Regions from separate parts of the Halalkalibacillus sediminis genome, predicted to be linked through region 1. Evidence: predicted binding sites of a transcription regulator. Region 1 holds the regulator's gene; the other holds the start of a gene.
The links. The regulator LexA, encoded in region 1, represses DNA repair genes until DNA is damaged. The targets are predictions, from matches to a motif close to CGAACATATGTTCG.
Positions count from the first base shown of each region.

Region 2: the regulator LexA is predicted to act here: its motif matches at 2,535-2,548, upstream of CEY16_RS00670 (YhjD family protein).

Region 1 covers NZ_PJNH01000001.1:539,679-544,511, forward strand. The annotation lists gene CEY16_RS02805 (hypothetical protein) at 40-483, shown strand; gene CEY16_RS02810 (hypothetical protein) at 521-898, shown strand; gene CEY16_RS02815 (DnaJ family domain-containing protein) at 959-1,291, shown strand; gene CEY16_RS02820 (DNA polymerase IV) at 1,438-2,697, shown strand; gene lexA (transcriptional repressor LexA) at 2,767-3,387, opposite strand; gene CEY16_RS02830 (DUF896 domain-containing protein) at 3,561-3,794, shown strand; gene tkt (transketolase) at 3,943-4,833, shown strand, end outside.
Region 2 covers NZ_PJNH01000001.1:121,944-126,776, reverse strand. The annotation lists gene addB (helicase-exonuclease AddAB subunit AddB) at 1-1,540, opposite strand, end outside; gene CEY16_RS00675 (TVP38/TMEM64 family protein) at 1,765-2,418, opposite strand; gene CEY16_RS00670 (YhjD family protein) at 2,568-2,957, shown strand; gene CEY16_RS00665 (competence protein ComK) at 2,917-3,417, opposite strand; gene CEY16_RS00660 (ABC transporter ATP-binding protein) at 3,741-4,535, opposite strand; gene CEY16_RS00655 (ABC transporter permease) at 4,510-4,833, opposite strand, start outside.

The DNA.
Region 1 (4,833 bases):
GTTAGTTGTCGAATAATGTTTATTATGGAGGTGTGCTTTATGAAGAAAATAATAGCTAGTTGGTTTATTAAAACCGCATGGCCATTTATTTTAAAATTATTAATTAGATATGCTGAAGAGATTGTACAAATAGTTATATACCGTATCAAGAAAATGATTAAAGAAAGTCAATTAAATAAGGAAAAAGTATACAATGATGAAATTGCAGAAAAAGAAGGTCAATTAGCACAAACAACTAATGAAAGTGTTAAAGCTCGTTTGCGTAAAGAAATACATGAATTAAAAATTAAATTGGAATCTACAGATAGCTCTTATCAAGAGATGGAACAAATTATAAGAGGCACAGAAGAAAAATTAATCTTAGATGTAAAAGAAAAAACAAAAGAATTAAAAGCAGATGAATTTATTAATAAAAACACTAGTAAATTAGAACTTAAAGATTCAAAAACGCTACTATTGGATAACGATAAAGCAAACAAGTGATGTCAGAATTGTGAAATATTCGAGTAAAGGGATCATTATGTTCAGGAAAATTTCTATTGTAGTTTTAATAGCAATCTTATTAGTCAGTTGCAAAACTGGTATGTATCCTGACCCCGAAATTGTAGAAGAGGTTGGGTATGTTTTAAATAAGAGGGAATTTAACGAAAAAAATCAAATCTTATTCATCCCGGAAGAGGATATAAATAATACAAAGGTGTTAGATGAAAACAAAGACGTGGTAATAAATGAGTTGTTAGAGAATGATAAAGATCTTGTTTATTACCAAGTTACTAATGAAGAATATAAGAGTGTAATGGTGGAGGATAAGGTGATTGTAACTTATGATAAATCAACCGGACAAGAAGACTCTACTATCCCTCAAAGGGTCACTAAAAAAGTTGAAGAAGTGGAATAATCTAATTAAGGATTAAATTGCTCTACAAATTAGGTTTTTTTATAGACAGGAGGTGCCTTAATGGATAGAAAGTACAACGATTTAATAGGAGATATTTTAGAGGGAGCTGGAGAAAAAGATAGTATAAAGGAAAAAGGTGAACCACTGTCTAAAGATTATTTAGAAATGGATACATATCAACACTTTCAGAAAATAGCAAAGGATGCTGGTTATCTCCCTCCTTGGCTTAAGTTACAAAAGGAAATTTCCGAACTAGTCCATTTTTGCGAAACTGAACAAGATGTAGTAGTTATTAATGAGAAAATCAATAAACATAATAGAATTTGTCCTACACAAATGCAGAAAAATTTAATTAGCTTGAATGCATTAGAAAAAGCGAAAAGAATATGGTGAGTTACTTCCTCCTTTGTCTGCAACGAAGGAGGAATTTTTATGTTCACTTGACTATTAGCTTAAATTTCCACTTCTAAATTTTTAAGCTCCGTGATATAATACGAACAAATGTTCTTATTAAAGTTTTTCAACAAGGAGTTTTGAAAGTGGACTATTCTGGCTATCCTCGACATGATGTTTTATGCATTGATATGCGGTCATTTTACGCTAGTGTGGAGTGCGTAAAGAGAGGGTTGGATCCGCAACAGGCTTTACTTGCAGTAGTCGGTGATCCTGATCGTCCAGGTAGTATTGTGCTGGCGGCTTCACCTCGTTTAAAAAAGAAACACGGTATCAGTAACGTTAGTCGTTTCTTCGAGTTGCCGATGCATGATCCTGAGCTTGTCATCGCTAATGCTCACATGGGTGATTATGTAGAAATGTCGCTTGAAATCACGCGTCTGATGATGACACTCGTTCCGAAAGAAGCGATTCACGTATACTCAGTTGACGAACTGTGGGTGACGATTGATGGGCTTCGTAGGTTGTATGGTTCTCCTTACGAAATTGCGTATATGATTCAAAATCGTATCCGGGATCAATTCGGCATTGAATGTGTCCTAGGTATAGGTGACAATAAGTTTCTTGCGAAAGTCGTGATGGATATTCATTCGAAGAAAGCAGCTGACGGCATAGCGGAATGTAGGTATGAAGATGTTGAACGTTTGTTATGGCCGGTTCCGGTTGAAAAGATATGGGGAATTGGTAGCCGAATGATGCGCAACTTGAACAAGATGGGGATCATGACGCTTGGTCAACTGGCGAAGCACCCACTGAAGCATCTTCAAAAAAGGTTCGGGATTATGGGTGAACAACTTTATTGGCATGCCTGGGGAATTGATCTCAGTCCAGTCACCGGAAATTTCACCAAAACCGAGCAAAAAGGTTTCGGTAATGGTATTACGTTACTTAGGGATTATGAAAAAGAAGAGATTTATGCCTGTTTGTTAGATTTGTGTGAAGAAGCATGTAAGCGCGCGAGAAGAGGAGGTTATGCCGGGCGGACCATCCATCTGTCGATTGGTTATTCTTCAGAAGTAGGGGGAGGTTTCAGTCGATCGACGTCAGTTGATACGCCTACTAACGTAACGATGGATATGTATGAAGTATGCTTGACTTTGTTCCATCGCTTCTATGATGGAAGAAGTAAAATCCGCCGCGCTTCAGCGACGTTAACTAACTTGGAAGATGACGTTGCGACTCAATTAGCACTCTTTGACGACCGTGGGAAACAAGACGAGATTGGCCGCGTAATGGATGCAATAAAAGATAAGCATGGAGCTACATCGATTTTGCGGGCCAGCAGTTACACTTCTGGTGGTATTGCAGTCGATCGCTCGAAGAAAATTGGCGGGCATTTCGCTTAGTAAAAATTATAACTTAAATGGACACAAAAAAAGCTTGTAAGAAATTACTCTTACAAGCTTTTGATATTCCTAATGAACATTTCTGAATAAGCCAACGACTTTACCAAGGATCGTGACTCGATCTAAAAAGATAGGTTCCATCGTTGAATTTTCAGGTTCTAATCGATAGCGGTCTTCATCTTTGAAGAAACGCTTCACTGTCGCTTCGTCTTCTTCCGTCATCGCGACCACGATTTCACCGTTATTAGCGGTGGCTTGTTTCCTTACGATAACTAAGTCCTGATCATGGATACCCGCTTCAATCATACTTTCACCCTGTACAGTCAACACGAAAATATCTTCTTCAGTAGCAGAAATAGTGTTTGGAATTGGAAGATACTCTTCAACATTTTCGAATGCTGTAATTGGTTCACCCGCGGTTACTTTACCAATTAGGGGAGCGTAGATCGCTTCACGTTCATGAACGGCTTCTCCATCATCGTACATGATTTCGATGGCTCTAGGCTTCGTAGGGTCCCGTCTGATGAATCCCTTTTCTTCCAAACGTGCTAGGTGTCCATGGACAGTAGAACTAGAAGCTAGTCCAACTGCTTCAGCGATTTCTCTAACTGAAGGTGGATATCCTTTGGCTTTTACTTCATCATTGATAAATTCGAATATCTGCTTTTGTCTTTTCGATAGTTTTTTCATCGTTTCACCCCAAATTTTAATTCGACAATCAAGTTGCACGTACTCTGAATATACTAATTATAGCAATCTATAAATACAAAAGCAAACATTCGTTCGTAGTAAATGTTGAATTTCTTGAGATTCGTCTACTGAAACGATACAATAGTCCAAGGATAGAAAGGGTGAATATTTTTATGTTATCAGAAGGTAAAATTGAACGTATAAATGCGCTAGCCAATAAATCAAAAAAAGAAGGCCTGACAGACAAAGAGCGTGAGGAACAGAAGAATCTTCGCGAAGAATATCTTCAGTCCTTAAGGAGTTCATTCCGCAACCAGTTGAAGTCAGTAAAGGTCGTTGATCCTGAAGGTACAGATGTAACACCTGAAAAGCTGAAACAAGAAAAAGAAAATGACAAAAAACATTAGTTGCATGCAGATATTCTGTATGCTTTTTTGTTATACTTTAAGAGGAGTTTTTGAAGATACATGAAGGGTTATAGAAAAATGTATCGGAATTAACTTAATAATGAATGATAAAAAAGAGTTTTGTCGAAAGAAGGAAGGAGACTAATCAATGAGTAATTCAGTAGAACAACTATCGATTAATACAATCCGTACATTAACGATCGATGCAGTAGAAAAAGCAAGTTCAGGTCATCCTGGTATGCCGATGGGGGCAGCTCCAATGGCTTATACTCTTTGGAGTAAAATCATGAACCACAATCCTAAAAATTCTTCATGGTTCAACCGAGACCGTTTTGTTTTATCAGCAGGGCATGGATCGATGCTTCTTTATTCATTACTGCATTTATCTGGCTATAATGTATCAATGGATGATTTGAAAAACTTTCGTCAATGGGGTTCAAAAACACCCGGACACCCAGAAGTAGGACATACTGATGGTGTAGAAGCCACAACTGGCCCGCTTGGACAAGGTTTAGCAATGGCAACAGGAATGGCTATGGCTGAACGCTTCATGGCTGGTAAGTTCAACAAGGATAACTATAATGTAGTTGATCATTACACTTATAGCATCTGTGGTGATGGTGACTTAATGGAAGGTGTTTCTCAAGAATCAGCTTCACTTGCAGGTCATCTAAAGCTTGGAAAACTGATTGTAATGTATGATTCAAATGATATTTCTCTCGACGGTGATTTAGATCGATCGTTCTCTGAGAGTGTAGAGGACCGTTATCGTGCCTATGGTTGGCAAGTCATCCGAGTAGAAGATGGTAACGATACTGAAGCGATTGAAAAAGCATTGGTAGACGCGAAGGCGAACACCGAGCAACCGACAATGATCGAAGTAAAAACCGTTATTGGTTATGGTTCTCCAAACAAGTCAGGAAAATCTGACGCGCACGGTGCTCCTCTTGGTGAAGATGAAATGAAACTTGCCAAGGAACATTACAAGTGGACTCATGAACCATTCCATGTACCAGAAGAAGTTCAAAAAGACTTCGAT
Region 2 (4,833 bases), 420 kb from region 1:
GGACTTGTACATCTTCAACCCATTCGTATAATACTCTGCACTTTTCTTTAACGGTTCCTGCCTGATTCATCGAACGGTCGAAAGTGCTCAACGCTTCCACTACTTGTAATCGGTATGAATTGATTTTCTCCTGAAATTCTATTTCTTCTGTCGTTTGTTTGCGAAAATCAAGCCCGCTGAATCGTTGATAAGTCCATGTTTTTTCTGAAAGCCACTGATCTTTTCGACGGATCCCATACTCCAACACATAGTTTTCTAATGTATCAATTGCTTCCTCATCTAATGGATAGGTTTCGTCGCTTGGTCGGATGAATCCAGTCTTAAGTAAACGAAAAATGGCATCATATCGCCAATTACTTTCTACTACCTCAAGACCAGTTCTTATTAACTCTATAAATGGATGATTCAACATCGTTTTCTTTTCATCTATGAATAGAGGGATATTATAATCTTCAAAGATAGTCTCAATCAAATCATGATACGTATTCGACTCTCGAATTAGCAAGGCAATCTCTCGGTAACGAAACCCTTCATCTCGAACTAGGCGTATAATCTCTTGCGCTGTCCGTTCAACCTCAGCTCGGGGATGGACGGCTTCGACTATATCTACAGGGGCATCTTTTCCATAAACAGGGACAGGATGCGTCTCAAAATGTCGTTCTAAATGCTGAAAGGCTTCCTGCTGTAGTTGCTCATCTGGATAGCGTTTCATAGGTGGATACTCGACTATTGAAGATTGTTTAGCTATTTCTTTAAGCGTCTCATAAGTAGTTTTCGTTTGATAAAATAAATCGAGTTGATTATTTTGATTCGATGCTTCATCATAAGTCAGAGCAATCTTTACATCTTTAGCATTCCTCATGAAAGCTTCAATCACAAAAAACTCTTGCGGTGTAAAACGGTGGAACCCATCAATATAAATAGTGGCACCGTTTAAGACATTACTTTCTTCTATCTTCTCAACCATCATCTCCAATTGATCTTCACTATCAATATAATGACCCTTCAATTGTTCCTCTAAGTGTTGAAAAATGAGCAATAAATCTTCAAGTTTCTGCTGCAATGCTTTTTCGTTCGCATTCAGATGCTGAAAATCTTGCATTTCATCCACAATACGATCAAGCACGTCAGGAGTTATACGATAACGTTTGAGCTCAGTGATCATCGCTTCCAATTGTTCGATGAACCCTTGTTTTTCAAGAGCTTTTTGAAAAGTCGATAGAGAGTCCTTATGTTGTTCCGACAGTTTCCTTAGCATCATCTGAATACCAGTGCTTGAGATGAATGGCTTAGTACCGCCACCCACTTCATGAAAGATATACCACGCTAGCCTTGAAAAACTGAACACTTGAGCCCTCGTTGAGCCTGATAGATCGCTTTTCCTTAACAAATCATACTCTTGCTGAAAGGCCATTTGGTCAGGGACAATATAAAAAATAGGATCACCCGTAGGATCCTTCTTCAAAGATGATTCAATATCTTCCAAACAATATGTACTCAAGTTTGAGCCTGCTCGCCCTAATATAAATTGTAAACCCATAAATCACCCTCCAGTTAAATAAGAAAAGCGCAAAGACCCTTTTAGAAAGCTAGTGACAGGAACTCATCAACCGTGATAAAAGAAACCCGGTAAAGTATTAAACCGTGTTGGCTAATCATTGATAGATGAAAAAAGCCACTAGCTCTCTGGGTAATGGTGCTAGACAATTATGCGCCAAATTTCTATACTTTCATTCCTCGCGAAAAAGCTGATGTTTTTGATCATCAGCCTTTATTATTCGGGTGCTCGCCTTGCTCAGCATTTGATTGAATCCGCTTTTCAACATACTTCCCAACCATCCAGAACAATCCGATACAGATACCGACGACAATTGTCTTCGTGGGATTTTGAGCAAATGAAGCAAGGCTTTCTCCCACATATGATACAGAAAAGACCATGACGGCTTTACCTAAGAGCACAGCTAACATGAACTGCTTTAAGGGGATTTTTGAAAATGCAGCCACGATATTGATCAATGCAGACGGCGAAAAAGGGAAACAAAGCAACAGAAATAATGGTCCGAAACCATGTCGGTCAAACCATGCGGTAACCCTGCGCACTTGTTTCTGATGTTGGATTTTCCTTACCCACCTGAAGCGAATCATTTTTCGTATGATAATAAAGAACACAATCGCACCAGCCGAAGCACCTGCCCACGATAATAAAAAACCTAATTCTAGGCCATATACAATTGAATTTGCCATAATAAAAACAATTACAGGTAAAAAGGAAAGGAAGGCTTCAATAAAAGGGAATGCAAATCCCGGAATAATACCGAAGCTACCGTAAAACTCCAACAACCTAATGATGAATTCACCTACAACATTGTCCTGTAATAACTCTTCCAATTCTTCTAAGTTCGATACATCCTGACCCATCCAATTACTCCTATCTTTATTTCTCTACCTCTATTTTATAAAAAAAAGATTGCTTTGCATACTTTTTTGTCGTGTGAAAGAAAAGACTTGCAAATGAGTGGGGCACATTCTATAATAGAACACACGTTCGATTAAGTGGAGGGGTACAAATGAGAAACCTAAAAGAAGAGGAAATTCAAGTGGCATCACGATTCTTGTTTCTTTCCATGGCTATCGTCGTTCTTGGTAAAGATATTCGTCAAATCGAGTCCGGCCCATTCAAAATAAAAGAACCTTATCTGGAACTTTTGAGAAAAATGGATCATGTCGCAAAAAATGAACGACGTGAGCTTCGAAAAAAGATGGCACATGATAAAATTGATGTTGTTTTTGTCCAAAAGAACGACACTTTTTCAACTTATTTATTTATCGCGAATGGATATGAGGAAGAAAGACGGTATTTTAATCCAGCCGTCAGAAAGAAGGTCGAGCACATTTTATATGAGCTCATGTTTTCAGCTATGAAGAAGCCAACTCCACCTCTCTCTGATGCTTTGTGATGCGGTCTAGCATTAAATGACGGAACTGTGCTGTACGCTGAATCTGATTGGTTAAAGAAGTGAATGAAGAATCTACTGTTAGTTCTTTTCCTCCTTCAAAATGAATGCGTGTCTGTTTGGATTCTAGTTTTTCTAAAGAGTGAACATGACCGTGGGCAATCCAGATACAGTCAGAAGAATGCGGAGAGGTCGTAGGGAGGAAAAAGATTCCGCTCATCGGATCAAGAGAAATTGGAGCTTTTCGAGTGATACCAAAAACTTCACGTGTTCCATCCAACCTTCCTTTCAAACTGGAGCCAAAATACCGACACCCTTTATCCATCAATTGCTTAGGAGGGATTTCGCATAGATACTCACCATTTTTCTCCAAAACATATGATCCATATACATCACCTGAAACTACATGAGGTGTTACAGCCATGGTTAGTGCTGTGATCTTTGGGTCCTTTAATATATCCAATACAAATCACTCCTACAATGAAATTGGTCGACGACAACTTGAAAAAAGTATATGAAAATTCAAATCATTTGTAAAATTGTCGAAAAGACGTTATTGACCCTAAAAATCGATGAAATGTGACTGATTTTGAATGAATTTAACAAAAATCGAGCGAATAATTGAAATTACCATTTATTTTGTTTTTTTGTAGAATTTTTTCAAATAGGGGAATTGATACGGAGATTTTACCAACTGGATAAAAATGAAAACCACCAACTATTGGTGGTTTTCATAATTTATTGACCTGTAGTGAAACCAAGATCATATGTGACGTCAGCAAACAATCAATTCAACAACGCCCGATCATTTGCCATTTTCTTGCCTCGAATATCTTGAAATGCTTTTAACAAATCAGAAACACTTAAATTGTCTTTTTCTTCATCGTTCGCTTCAAAGATGATCTGCCCTTCATCCATCATCCATAATCGATTTCCGAAGTCGATCGCTTGCTCCATTTGGTGGGTAACCATAACAGTAGTCAAAGAATGTTTTTCAACTAATTCTCGCGTCAGTTTCAAAATCAATTCTTCTTTTGAAGGATCGAGAGCTGCAGTGTGTTCATCCAACAATAAAATTCGAGGCTCAGTAAAGGTTGCCATCAACAGGGAAAGTGCCTGGCGCTCCCCACCTGAAAGTAATCCCACTTTCGAGGTCAAACGATTCTCTAAACCGATCTCTAATGTCGATAAATGGTCTTGAAATCGTTCACGCACTTGCTTCGTCACCCCACTGAAAATACTTCGACGTTTCGTCCGACCAAATGCAATCATCATATTTTCTTCGATTGTCATGTGAGGTGCAGTCCCTGCCATAGGGTTCTGAAATACTCTTCCAAGGTATTTCGCCCGTTTTTCTTCAGTCAATGTGGTTACGTTCCGTTCATCAATCCACACATCACCTTCATCAGGAATAATAGAACCTGCGAGTGTATTCAACAATGTCGACTTACCAGCACCGTTACTTCCGATAATCGAAACAAAGTCTCCTTCATTCAAAACTTGGGTAATATCGACCAGTGCTTGCCGTTCATCTGGAGTGTTTGGATAAAACGTTTTATGAACTTGATTCAGTTGAAGCAATAGAAACTCCTCCTTTCTTTACATTCCCGCGCTTTTGAGAAGCTTCTTTTGATTTTTTGAATTGTTTCTTTGCATTATTTTGGTGGAACCAATTCGGTAAAACCAACGCTGTGATTACGATAATGGCCGTGATCAACTTCATATCACTCGGTTCTAGAAAGTCAATCCGTAGCGCTAAGGAATAAATCACACGATAGGTAATCGCGCCTAGAATGACCGCTAATGTCATTCGAACGACCTTGTCTTTTCCAAAAAGAACTTCACCGATAATAACAGAGGCTAAACCAATAATGATCAT